Regions from separate parts of the Variovorax sp. LjRoot84 genome, predicted to be linked through region 1. Evidence: predicted binding sites of a transcription regulator. Region 1 holds the regulator's gene; the other holds the start of a gene.
The links. The regulator NrdR, encoded in region 1, represses ribonucleotide reductase genes. The targets are predictions, from matches to a motif close to CACNANATNTNGTG.
Positions count from the first base shown of each region.

Region 2: the regulator NrdR is predicted to act here: its motif matches at 3,190-3,203, upstream of ACSQ9I_RS25520 (ribonucleoside-diphosphate reductase subunit alpha).

Region 1 is NZ_CAXUTE020000001.1:2,489,556-2,495,530, reverse strand. Features, by position in the region: gene ACSQ9I_RS12705 (DUF748 domain-containing protein) at 1-1,484, opposite strand, end outside; gene ACSQ9I_RS12700 (transglycosylase SLT domain-containing protein) at 2,081-2,914, shown strand; ZMP/ZTP riboswitch at 2,954-3,080, shown strand; gene glyA (serine hydroxymethyltransferase) at 3,122-4,366, shown strand; gene nrdR (transcriptional regulator NrdR) at 4,382-4,825, shown strand; gene ACSQ9I_RS12685 (prepilin-type N-terminal cleavage/methylation domain-containing protein) at 4,771-5,073, opposite strand; gene ribD (bifunctional diaminohydroxyphosphoribosylaminopyrimidine deaminase/5-amino-6-(5-phosphoribosylamino)uracil reductase RibD) at 5,271-5,975, shown strand, end outside.
Region 2 is NZ_CAXUTE020000001.1:5,158,334-5,164,308, reverse strand. Features, by position in the region: gene ACSQ9I_RS25520 (ribonucleoside-diphosphate reductase subunit alpha) at 149-3,076, opposite strand; gene ampD (1,6-anhydro-N-acetylmuramyl-L-alanine amidase AmpD) at 3,426-4,022, opposite strand; gene ACSQ9I_RS25510 (sigma-54-dependent transcriptional regulator) at 4,009-5,529, opposite strand; gene ACSQ9I_RS25505 (two-component system sensor histidine kinase NtrB) at 5,534-5,975, opposite strand, start outside.

The DNA.
Region 1 (5,975 bases):
AGCCCGTCGGCCGCGACGCGGCGCGCCTTGAGCTTCAGATCGGGCTGGGCCCAGGCCACGTCGATCTGGCCGCTGAGCTTGCCGTCGAGCGTGGGCTCCAGGCTCTGCGCGAGGTACGGGGCCGCCAGCGACAACGGCAAGCCCTCAACCTCGGTCTGGACCTTGGCCACCTTGTCGGTCGCCTCGCCGCTGAACTTGAGGGGGGCCCCGCCGACCGAGGTGGAACCGCTGAAAGGCGCCGGCTTGTCCATCGGCCAGGTCAGGGCGCTGGCTTCGATGTTGAGCTGCTTCACGTCGATGGCCGCGGCCGGCTGGGTGGTCTGGTCGCGCCAGCCGATCTCGCCGCCGGAAAGCGCCAGCTTGTCGACCCGAATCCGCCAGGCCGGCTGCTCGGCCGGCTTCGGTACAGGTTCGCCGTTCGTGTTGGGTGCCGCGGCGGGTGTCACTTTTTCGGTTGCGCCGGTGGCCCGGTCGGTGGCCAGCAGGTTGAGCTGCCCGGCTGCATCGCGCGCCACGACCAGCTGCGCCGCGGCCAGCGCCACCTCGCCCAGATGCACCACGCCCTCCAGCGGCCGGACGTCGGCCAGCGCGACCTTGAGCGAATCGAAGCCGAGCAGATCGCGCCCCTTCGAATCCGCCAGCTTGATGCTGTGCGCCGCGACCGTGCCGGAGAGCTTGAGGCCCGCGGTGGCGGTGCGTTCGAAGTCGATCTTGAGGTCCGCGTCGAGCTTGCCGGCGCGCAGGGCGACCGGCAGGCCGCCGGGGATGTAGCCCAGGTAAGGCACCAGGTCCAGATCCTTGAAGTGCACCTGCGCGTCGGTCTTGCGGCTTTCCGCGAAGGGCGTGGCGAAAGCGGCCGAATCGAATCCGCTGCCGTTCAGGACGAAGGCCAGCTTGGGCTCGGTCTTGATTTCGCGCTGCGAAGGCAGATTGCTGAGAAAGGGTACCTTGAGCACGAGGTCGCGCAGCTCGTGCCTGCGCTTGACGGTCTGGTCGTCGAAATCGACCGCGCCGCCGGTGATGGCGATGTTGTAGATCGCGAAGCGCGGCGGCTCGCTCTTGGGCGCGTCGGGCGCGCTGGCGAGCTTGGCCAGGATGTCGTCGATGTCGTACTTGCCGTCCGCCAGGTGCGTCAGCAGGATGGCCGGCGCGTCGATGGCAATGGCATCGATCACCGGCGCCAGACGCAGGATCGATTGCAGCTCCGCATCGGCATAGATGCGCGCCACCGCCACCTGGGGCTGGCTGCCGTCGGCCGTGGCGATGCGCAGGTCCTTCAGCGTCAGCTCGAGCGTCCAGGGCTTGAAGTCGATCTTGCCGACCGTGACCTGGCGACCCAGCTTTTCGCTCGCGATCTTCTGGATCTGGCTCTTGGCGATCGGCGGCACCGCCAACCAGGCAAGCAGCCAGAGACCGAGCAGCACCAGCAACGCCAGCACTCCCCGTCGCACCCATTTGTTCTGTTTCAGCGAAGCAGCATTCATCATCGGGGGCGAGTGTGCCGCAAAAGTGCGAGCGCCTTCCCAGAAAGAAGAAAGCCCGGTGGCTCGACGCGAAGTCTGGCCTCCGGGCTCGATGGCGGGCGCAACGCCCATGCCATCTTTTCGCTCGACCGGAAGTGAATTTGTTCCGACCGTGCTGGCAGCAAGAGATTGCCACCGTTGGGCCTCGGCCGCTGAACCGTTCGATTGCTCTCCCGGTTGCTGGACCTTGGTTTAACGCCTGAAAGCTCAGGCCTCCTCAGGGTAGGCGCGCGCTCCAAGGATTGCAAATAAGCTTTTCAATGGATCGTCGGCCGGCGATTCGCCCCTCTTCTTTTCAAGCCTTGGTAGCATAAAAACTCAAATCCTTATTCTTGACCGTGTATTTAGCCCCTCCTAGAATCCGCGTTGCCCCCGCCGCCACTTGGCAGCCGGGACTCCACCAATATCCGCTGCTGAATTCTTTCGGCTTAGTCAGGTGGCCGCGCTCCACTCCCCCTCCTTGCGCGGAACCTGATTCGTACCAATCCAAGCGCCGCTGCCTTCGACCATCGCCCTTCTGGCGCTGCGACTCAGGTGCCGCACAGAAAGGAAGAGCGATGAAACAGGCGTTTGAAGCCACGGCCCGCGGGCTGCGGACCGTCGTGTCCGATGTGGCCGACGGTTTTTTCGAGATCACCCACAACGGCTTTGCCCTGGTCGGCTTGGCCATCGTGTTCGCTGCGCTGGCGCTGGCCGCGCGCCCGGACCTGCGCCAGTCCGGCGAAGAACAGCTCATGGGCTGGCTCCAGTCGCGCAAGCCGCCGCCGGAGGCAACCGATCTCGAGCCGACGGCCATCGACCGCACCACGGCGGCGAGCCCGCACGAGCTGCCCAAGCAGCAGGCCGCCGTCGCCTACTGGCTGAGCAAGAAGTACCGCGTGGCCGTCGAGCCGTTGAGCGTGCTGGTGGCCGAAGCCTTCGAACTCGGCAAGCGCACCAAGCTCGACCCGACCCTGATCCTGGCCATCATGGCGGTCGAATCCAGCTTCAACCCCTTTGCCCAGAGCCAGGTCGGCGCCCAGGGCCTGATGCAGGTGATGACCCGCGTGCACGGCGAGAAGTACGAACGCGCGGGCGGCACCCTGACCGCCTTCGATCCGGTGACCAACATGCGCGTGGGCGTCAAGGTGCTGCAGGAATGCATCGCGCGCGCAGGTTCGCTCGAGGGCGGCCTCAAGTTCTATGTCGGCGCCGCCAATCTGCCCGACGACGGCGGCTATGCCGGCAAGGTGCTGGCCGAACATGCGCGCCTGCAGCAGGTGGTCGGCGGACGCACGCCGCCCACCACCACGCCGACACCGCCCGGCATGCGGGCGCAGCCGCTGCCCGTGGTGGCACCCGCCAAGCCGGAAGCGAACACGCAGAGCGTGGCGTTGCTGTCCGATCTGTAGGCCCTTTCGAAGACGGCGGCCATCGCCGTCAGCTACACTCGACCGGCACGCGACTGGCGATAGGCGCAACCCTTTTCAGGTGCATTGCGCTGACGTGGAACACCACTGGGAAGCGTGCCGCCCGCGGTCTTGAGCAGGCGTTCAGCCGTTCGCCTGGGCAGCCCTTGTTTGGTTGAAGAACAAGGACCATCGTCTTAAAGGACTGCCATGTACAACCGCAATATCCTGGTCGAACAGACCGATCCCGAAATCTGGGCCGCCATCCAGGCCGAGCACGCCCGGCAGGAACAGCACATCGAGCTGATCGCGAGCGAGAACTACGCGTCGCCTGCCGTGATGGCCGCGCAAGGCACGCAGCTCACCAACAAGTACGCCGAAGGCTATCCCGGCAAGCGCTATTACGGCGGCTGCGAACATGTCGACGTGGCCGAGCAGCTGGCGATCGACCGCGTCAAGCAGCTCTTCGGCGCCGACGCGGCCAACGTGCAGGCGCATTGCGGCGCCTCAGCCAACGAGGCCGTCATGCTGGCCTTCCTGAAGCCTGGCGACACCATCATGGGCATGAGCCTGGCCGAAGGCGGCCACCTGACCCACGGCATGCCGCTCAACATGAGTGGCAAGTGGTTCAACGTCGTGAGCTACGGCCTGAACGACAAGGAAGAGATCGACTACGACGCGATGGAGCGCAAGGCGCACGAATCGATGCCCAAGTTGATCATCGCGGGCGCATCGGCCTACTCGCTGCGCATCGATTTCGAGCGCTTCGCCAAGGTGGCCAAGGACGTCGGCGCCATCTTCATGGTCGACATCGCCCACTACGCGGGTCTGGTCGCCGCCGGCGTCTACCCGAACCCCGTGCCGCACGCGGACGTGGTGACCTCCACCACCCACAAGAGCCTGCGCGGACCGCGCGGCGGCATCATCCTGATGAAGTCGCAGCACGAGAAGGCGATCAACAGCGCCATCTTCCCGGGCCTGCAGGGCGGACCGCTGATGCACGTGATCGCGGCCAAGGCGGTGGCCTTCAAGGAGGCGCTCTCGCCCGAGTTCAAGGCCTACCAGCAGCAGGTGGTCAAGAACGCGCAGATCGTTGCCGAAACGCTCACCGGGCGCGGCCTGCGCATCGTGAGCGGCCGCACCGAGAGCCATGTGATGCTGGTCGACCTGCGCGCCAAGGGCATCACCGGCAAGGAAGCCGAGGCCGTGCTGGGCAGCGCCCACATGACGATCAACAAGAACGCGATCCCGAACGATCCGGAAAAGCCGATGGTCACAAGCGGCGTGCGCATCGGCACCCCGGCGCTGACCACGCGCGGTTTCAAGGACGAGGAGGCGCGCGCCACCGCGAACCTGATCGCCGACGTGCTGGACAACCCGCGCGATGCCGCCACCATCGAAGCGGTGCGTGCGAAGGTGCATGCACTGACCAGCCGCTTTCCCGTCTACGGTTGAACCGAAAGTGACCGCATGAAGTGCCCCTTTTGCGGTCACCTCGAAACGCAGGTCGTCGAGACCCGCGTTTCGGAAGACGGCGACTTTGTGCGGCGCCGCCGGCAGTGCGGCGCCTGCGACAAGCGCTTCACCACCTACGAACGGCCGGACGTCAATTTCCCGGTCGTGGTCAAGAAGGACGGCAGCCGCGCCGACTTCGATCCCAAGAAGGTCCGCGCCTCGATGATGCTGGCGCTGCGCAAGCGGCCGGTGAGCATCGAGCAGATCGACCATGCGCTGCTGCGCATCGAGCAGAAGCTCCTGTCCAGCGGCTTGCGGGAAATCGAATCGACCAAGGTGGGCGAACTGGTGATGCGGGAGCTCAAGCGCATGGACAAGGTGGCGTACGTGCGCTTTGCTTCGGTTTACAGAAGCTTTGAGGATGTGGACGAGTTCCGGCAGTTGCTGCGGGATATCTGAGACGCACCGGAAGCGGCACACCTCTGACGCCGGTATTCGTGATCGTCAGAGCACCGCAGGCGTCGGAGGCCATCTGCCGTGGCGTCTACGGCACGCCGTGCGAGGAATGAGTTGAAGCTCGGCACAGCCAACGACGCCAGGGTCGCCAAGAGCGCAACCACGACCAACAGTTCGACGAGAGTAAAACCGCAAATCCCTGCAGGTCGCCGGCGAGACCCGCCCCGGCCCGAGCAAAATGGTCGCTTCATACATTCAATCCGCGCCGACAGGCCGGCGCGAACTTCCTCCCCTGGCTCAATCGATTCGGCGCGAAGTCTAAATTCCGGAAGCGATGCATGAATAAATCTTTCGACAAACGGACTGAATTGAAGGATCAGCGGAAATCTCGCTAAATCTGAATCAAATCTGAATTTCTGAATTTGAAGAATTGCGAATTGACGCCCCCATGAATAGAGATATCCAGGCCATGGCGCAGGCGCTCGATCTCGCCCGTCAGGCGAGCGTCGAGGCGGAGCCGAATCCCCGTGTCGGTTGCGTTCTGCTCGACGAAGAAGGCGCGGTGATCGGTCAAGGCTCCACGCAAACGGTGGGCGGCCCTCATGCGGAAATCATGGCCTTGCGCGACGCCGCCGCCCGCAATTGCCCGATCAAAGGCGCCACGGCCTATGTGACGCTCGAGCCCTGCTCGCACCATGGCCGCACCGGCCCCTGCTGCGACGCATTGATCGCGGCCGGCATCAAGAAAGTCGTGGCGTCCATCGCCGATCCCAATCCGCTGGTCGCCGGCCAGGGTTTCGAGCGCCTGCGCGCCGCCGGCGTCGAATTGGAGGTCGGCGCGGGCGCTGATGAATCGCGTGAACTCAACCTCGGCTTTTTCAGCCGCATGGTCCGCAAGACGCCCTGGGTGCGGCTCAAGGTCGCCGCTTCGCTCGACGGCAAGACGGCGCTGGCCAACGGCACCAGCCAATGGATCACTTCGGAAGCAGCGCGCACAGACGGCCACGCCTGGCGCGCGCGCGCAAGTGCGGTACTGACGGGTGTCGGCACCGTACTCGAAGACGATCCGCGCCTCGATGTGCGGCTGGTCCCAACGCCGCGGCAGCCCCATCTCGTGGTGGTCGACAGCCATTTGCAGACGCCGCCGGAGGCA
Region 2 (5,975 bases), 2.7 Mb from region 1:
AAAAATCCAATGCTCAAATTATGTGAGCAACGATGTGAGTTGCAAAGTGCTGCTTCACATCGCGCTCCAATTATGTTGCCGTTATGTTGTTCGCATGCATCGCCATTTGTCAGGCGATGCCGCGAATCACGGCAACTTCACGCTGACATCACTGGCACGCTTCGCACGTCGGATCGTCGACGCCGCAGAACGCGATGTCGGTCGCCGGCATCGCACTCAGCTGCGCTTGCGCTGCGAGCGCAGCCGCTTCGAGCGCACTCATGCCCGACGAAGATGCGTCGCCACTGCCATTGCTTCCCGAGGACACCGCGTTGAGCCGGCCCGATTGCACCGTCGATTTCTCGGCGTGCGTCGCGCTCTGCGTGCGCAGGTAGTAAGTGGTCTTCAGGCCGCGCAGCCACGCGAGCTTGTAGGTGTCGTCGAGCTTCTTGCCCGACGCGCCGGCCATGTAGATGTTGAGCGACTGCGCCTGGTCGATCCACTTCTGGCGACGCGCGGCGGCTTCCACCAGCCAGGTGGTTTCGACCTCGAACGCGGTGGCATAGAGCGCCTTGACGTCCTGCGGTACGCGGTCGATCGGGCGCAGCGAGCCGTCGAAGTGCTTGAGGTCCATCACCATCACGTCGTCCCACAGGCCCAGGCGCTTGAGGTCTCGCACCAGGTAGTGGTTGATGACGGTGAACTCGCCGGAGAGGTTCGACTTGACCGACAGGTTGCCGAAGCAGGGCTCGATCGAGGCGTCGACGCCGATGATGTTCGAGATGGTCGCCGTCGGCGCGATGGCGACGCAGTTCGAGTTGCGCATGCCGTCGGCCTTGATCTTCTGGCGCAGCGCATTCCAGTCGAGCGTGGACGAGCGGTCGACGTCGACGTAGCCGCCGCGCGCCTTCTCGAGCAGGTCGAGCGTGTCCGGCGGAAGCACTCCCTTGTCCCACAGCGAGCCCTTGTAGCTCGAATACTTGCCGCGCTCGCGCGCCAGTTCGGTCGAGGCCCAGTAGGCGTGGTAGCAGATCGCTTCCATCGACTCGTCGGCGAACTGCACCGCTTCCTGCGAGGCGTAGGGAATGCGCAGCTCGTACAGCGCGTCCTGGAAACCCATCACGCCGAGGCCGACCGGGCGATGGCGCAGGTTGGAGTCGCGCGCCTTCTTGACCGCGTAGTAGTTGATGTCGATCACGTTGTCGAGCATGCGCATCGCGGTCGAGATCGTGCGCTGGAGCTTTTCCTGGTCGACCTTGCCGTCCTTCAGATGCTGCAGCAGGTTGACCGAGCCGAGGTTGCAGACCGCGGTTTCGGTGTCGCTGGTGTTGAGCGTGATCTCGGTGCACAGGTTCGACGAATGGACCACGCCGGCATGCTGCTGAGGCGAGCGCACGTTGCAGGCATCCTTGAAGGTGATCCACGGATGCCCGGTCTCGAACAGCATCGTGAGCATCTTGCGCCAGAGATCGGTGGCCTGGACCGTGCGGCTCGGCTTGATCTCGCCGCGCGCGGCCTTCTCTTCGTAGGCGGCGTAGGCGGTCTCGAAGTCGGTGCCGAACTTGTCGTGCAGGTCGGGCACGTTGGAGGGCGAGAACAGCGTCCAGCTGCCCTTTTCCATCACGCGGCGCATGAACAGGTCGGGAATCCAGTTCGCCGTGTTCATGTCGTGCGTGCGGCGGCGGTCGTCGCCGGTGTTCTTGCGCAGTTCGAGGAACTCCTCGATGTCGAGGTGCCAGCTTTCCAGGTAGGTGCAGACCGCGCCCTTGCGCTTGCCGCCCTGGTTGACCGCCACCGCGGTGTCGTTCACCACCTTGAGGAAGGGCACCACGCCCTGCGACTCGCCGTTGGTGCCCTTGATGTGGCTGCCGAGCGCGCGCACACGGGTCCAGTCGTTGCCCAGGCCGCCCGCGAACTTGGACAGCAGGGCGTTTTCCTTGATCGACTCGTAGATGCCGTCGAGGTCGTCGGGCACCGTGGTCAGGTAGCAGCTCGAGAGCTGCGAGCGCAGCGTGCCGCTGTTGAACAGGGTGGGCGTGCTCGACATGAAGTCGAAGGAGGACAGCACTTCGTAGAACTCGATCGCGCGGGCTTCGCGGTCGATTTCATTGAGGGCCAGCCCCATCGCCACGCGCATGAAGAAAGCCTGCGGCAGTTCGATGCGGGTCTTGCGCACGTGCAGGAAGTAGCGGTCGTAGAGGGTTTGCAGGCCGAGGTAGTCGAACTGCAGGTCGCGCTGGGGCTTGAGCGCGGCGCCGAGGCGGTTCAGGTCGTACTGCAGCAGCTTCTCGTCGAGCAGCTCGTTGTCGACGCCCTTCTTGACGAACTGCGGGAAGTAGTCGGCGTAGGCCTGGGCACGTTCGGCCGGCATCACCTCGCGGCCGATGATCTCCTTGAAGATCGTGTGCAGCAGCAGGCGCGCGGTGGCGAAGGTGTAGTCGGGGTCCTTCTCGATCAGCGTGCGAGCCGCCAGGATCGACGCCTTGTAGACCTCGTCGAGCGGCACGCCGTCGTAGAGGTTGCGCATCGTTTCGGCCACGATCGGGCCGGCCGTGATGCTGTCGCCCAGGCCTTCGCAGGCGGATTCGATCAGGCCCTTGAGTTCGTTGAGGTCGAGCGCGACGCGCTCGCCGCGGTCGAGCACGTGCAGCGTCGAAACGGCGATCTGCGCGTCCTGTTCGCCCGACTTCGAGCGTTCCTGCGAGCGTCGCTCGCGGTACAGCACGTAGGCGCGCGCGATCTCGTGGTGGCCGCCGCGCATCAGGCCGAGTTCGACCTGGTCCTGCACGTCTTCGATGTGGAAGGTGCCGCCGCCCGGACGCGAGCGCACCATAGCGCGGACCACGCCCTGGGTCAGGTTGTCGACCGTCTCGCGCACGCTGGCGGAAGCCGCGCCCTGGGTGCCGTGCACCGCGAGGAAGGCCTTCATCATCGCGATCGCGATCTTGTTGGGCTCGAAGGGCACGACCGCGCCGTTGCGGCGAATGATCTGGTAGTGGGCGAGCGCGTTGCCGGCGGGCGAGCCTGCAACATCGTTTTTTTGAAGCGTCGAGGGTACGGCGCGAGGTGTGGCGGGGGTGTTCAGGGCAGTTTGCATTCGTTCCTCTGTTGGCAATTCTTGTTGGGGCGGTGGTGCCGCTTGCGGCCGGTTGCTCGGCATGAAGCACGGGGCAGGGCACACTATATCTAGGGTCTCGCGGGTCTACAACCCACTAGATGTAGTGTTTTCCCAATGGTTCAAGGAACAAGTTCACAGCGAAGAGCTCTCAGATGAAGAGCTATGCCGCGCCGTTGCTGACCCACCTTAGCGCCTGCCGCTGTCCATGGGCCCTGCAGGCGTTTTTGGGCCTGAAAGGCGCATGGTTGCTGCGCCGCCGGGGTTGCGCGATCGGCGTTGTTGCGCTGCATCCGCTGCGCATCGCGGGATGCATCGCGATTGAAAAATTTCAGCGCACCGCGACGTCGTCGGGGAACATCGCGCGGTCCCAGCCCAGTTGCTCCTGCAGCAGGCGCCAGTCGAAGCCGCTGCCTGGGTCCGCCTTGCGGCCCGGCGCAATATGTTCATGGCCCGCGATGAACGCGATCGCATGGCGCTGCGCGAGCGCCGGGCAAAGGCTCGCGAGGGTCTCGTACTGGGCGGGCTCGAAGCCTTCGCCCTCCAGGCCTTCGAGCTCGATGCCGATCGAGTCGTCGTTGCAGTTGGCGCGGCCGCGCCACGATGAAGGACCGGCATGCCAGGCGCGGTCGTCGCAACTCACGAACTGCCACAGCTCGCCGCTGCGGCGCACATAGAAATGGGTCGAGACCTCGATGCCGCGGATGGTCTGGAAGTAGGGATGCGCATCCCAGTCCAGCTGGTTCGTGAAAAGCTGCTGGACCTCGTCGCCGCCATAGCGTCCCGGCGGCAGGCTGATCGAATGCAGCACGATCAGATCGATCTGCGCGCCCTCGGGGCGCGGCCCGAAATTCGGCGAGCGCAGTTGCCGGGCGAAGCGGTACCAGCCGGCCTGCCAGAGGCCTGCGTTGTCTTCAGTCGTCGGCACCGTTGCCACTCGCCTCGTCGCCGCTGGGGGTCGCGATGCCCAGGCGCGCGATCCGGTAGCGAATCTGCCTGAGGCTCAGGCCGAGCCGCGCCGCGGCAGCGGTCCGGTTGAAGCCGCTCTCCTGCAGCGCACGCACGAGGATCTCGCGCTCCTGCTGGTCGAGATAACTCTGCAGGTCGCTCGGTACCGCGGGTGCCGGCTTTGCTTCGGAGGGCGCTGCTGTCGTGCTGGCTGCGGGCTGCTGTCCCGGAGTTGCCGGCGCCGGGGCCACAGGCAGTGTCATGCTGGCGCTGCCCACGAAATCGAGATGGAGCACGTCGCCATCGCTCAAGGCCACGGCGCGATGCAAAAGGTTTTCGAGCTCACGCACGTTGCCGTGCAGCGGATGCTCCGCGAGGCGCTGCAGCACCTCGGGCGAAAGAACAGGCACCGGCATGCCGGCATCGCGCGCGATGCGTGCGAGCAGGGCCTCGCAGAGTGCGGGCAGGTCTTCGCGCCGCTCGCGCAAGGCCGGCACCGCGATCTCGATCACGTTGAGGCGATAGAACAGGTCCTGGCGGAAGCGGCCGGCTTGCACCTCGGCCTGCAGATCCTTGTGGGTCGCGCTCACGATGCGCACGTCGACCGCATCTTCCTGGGTCGAACCGATCGGGCGCACGCTGCGCTCCTGGATCGCGCGCAGCAACTTGGATTGCATCGGAAGCGGCAGGTCGCCGATCTCGTCGAGGAACAGCGTGCCGCCGCGGGCGGCCTGGAAGTAGCCGTCGCGGTCCTGCAAGGAGCCGGTGTAGGAGCCTTTTCTCGCACCGAAGAATTCGGCCTCGAGCAGATTCTCGGGAATCGCGCCGCAATTGACGGCGACGAAGGGCCCCTCGCTGCGCTGGCTGCAGGCATGCACCGCGCGTGCCACCAGTTCCTTGCCGGTGCCGGACTCGCCGCGCACCAGCACCGGCGCCATGCCGCGCGCCACCTTGGCGATGCGGGACTTGACGAGGCGCATCGGCTCGGACGCGCCAACCAGCCGTTCGAGCGCAGCCAAGCCGGCGTTGCTGGTCGTCGCCGCGACCTTGCTGCTGCCCTCGTCGGCCTGGCGCATGGGCCGTGCAGGCGCAGCCTGGGCCTGCACGGCAGAGGCGACGACGGCGCGGAACTGCTTGAGGTCCACCGGCTTGGTGAGGTAGTCGAAGGCGCCGGCCTTGAGGGCCTCGACCGCGTTCTCGGCCGAGCCGTAGGCCGTCATCACCACGCAGCGCTCGCTGCGCTGGTCCTGCTGGATGCGCTGCAGGATCTCCATGCCGAGCCCGTCGGGCAGGCGCATGTCGGTGATCACGGCATCGAAGCGGCCCGCGTCCAGGTGCTCGCGGGCTTCCGACACGCTGCCGGCCGCCTCGACCCGGTAGCCCTCGCGCAGCAGCGTGAGTTCATAGAGCGTGCGCAGGTCGGGCTCGTCGTCGACGACCAGGATCTGGGCAGGGGGCCGAGGTGCTGAGGAGGTGGGGGTGCTCACGGCGCTATTGTGTCAGCCGGGTCTCGCCCGCAGCGAAGGAGACGAAGAATTCGTTGCCTTCCGGCCCCGCTGCGTAAAGGGCGCGGCGCTCGTAGCCGATCGTCGCGCCGTGCCGCTCGCACAGCTCGCGGCAGAGGAAGAGGCCGAGGCCGCTGGAGCGGCTTTCGGAGGAGAAGAAGGGTTCGAACAGATGGCGCTGCACCGCAGGTTCGAGCGGTGCGCCGTCGCTCCACACCTGCAGGCTGGCGCGGCCGGCCGCGTTCTGGCGCGTCGTTACCTGGATCGAGCCTTCGCGATCGCCGGCATAGCGCGCGGCGTTGTCGAGCAGGTTCACGAGGATGCGCCGCAGATGTTCGATGTCGAAGCGCACCACGCTGCCGGCCGCTTCGAGAACCAGCAGCACGCCCTGGCGCTGCGAGTGCCGCACCCACTCCTCGGCGAGCGTG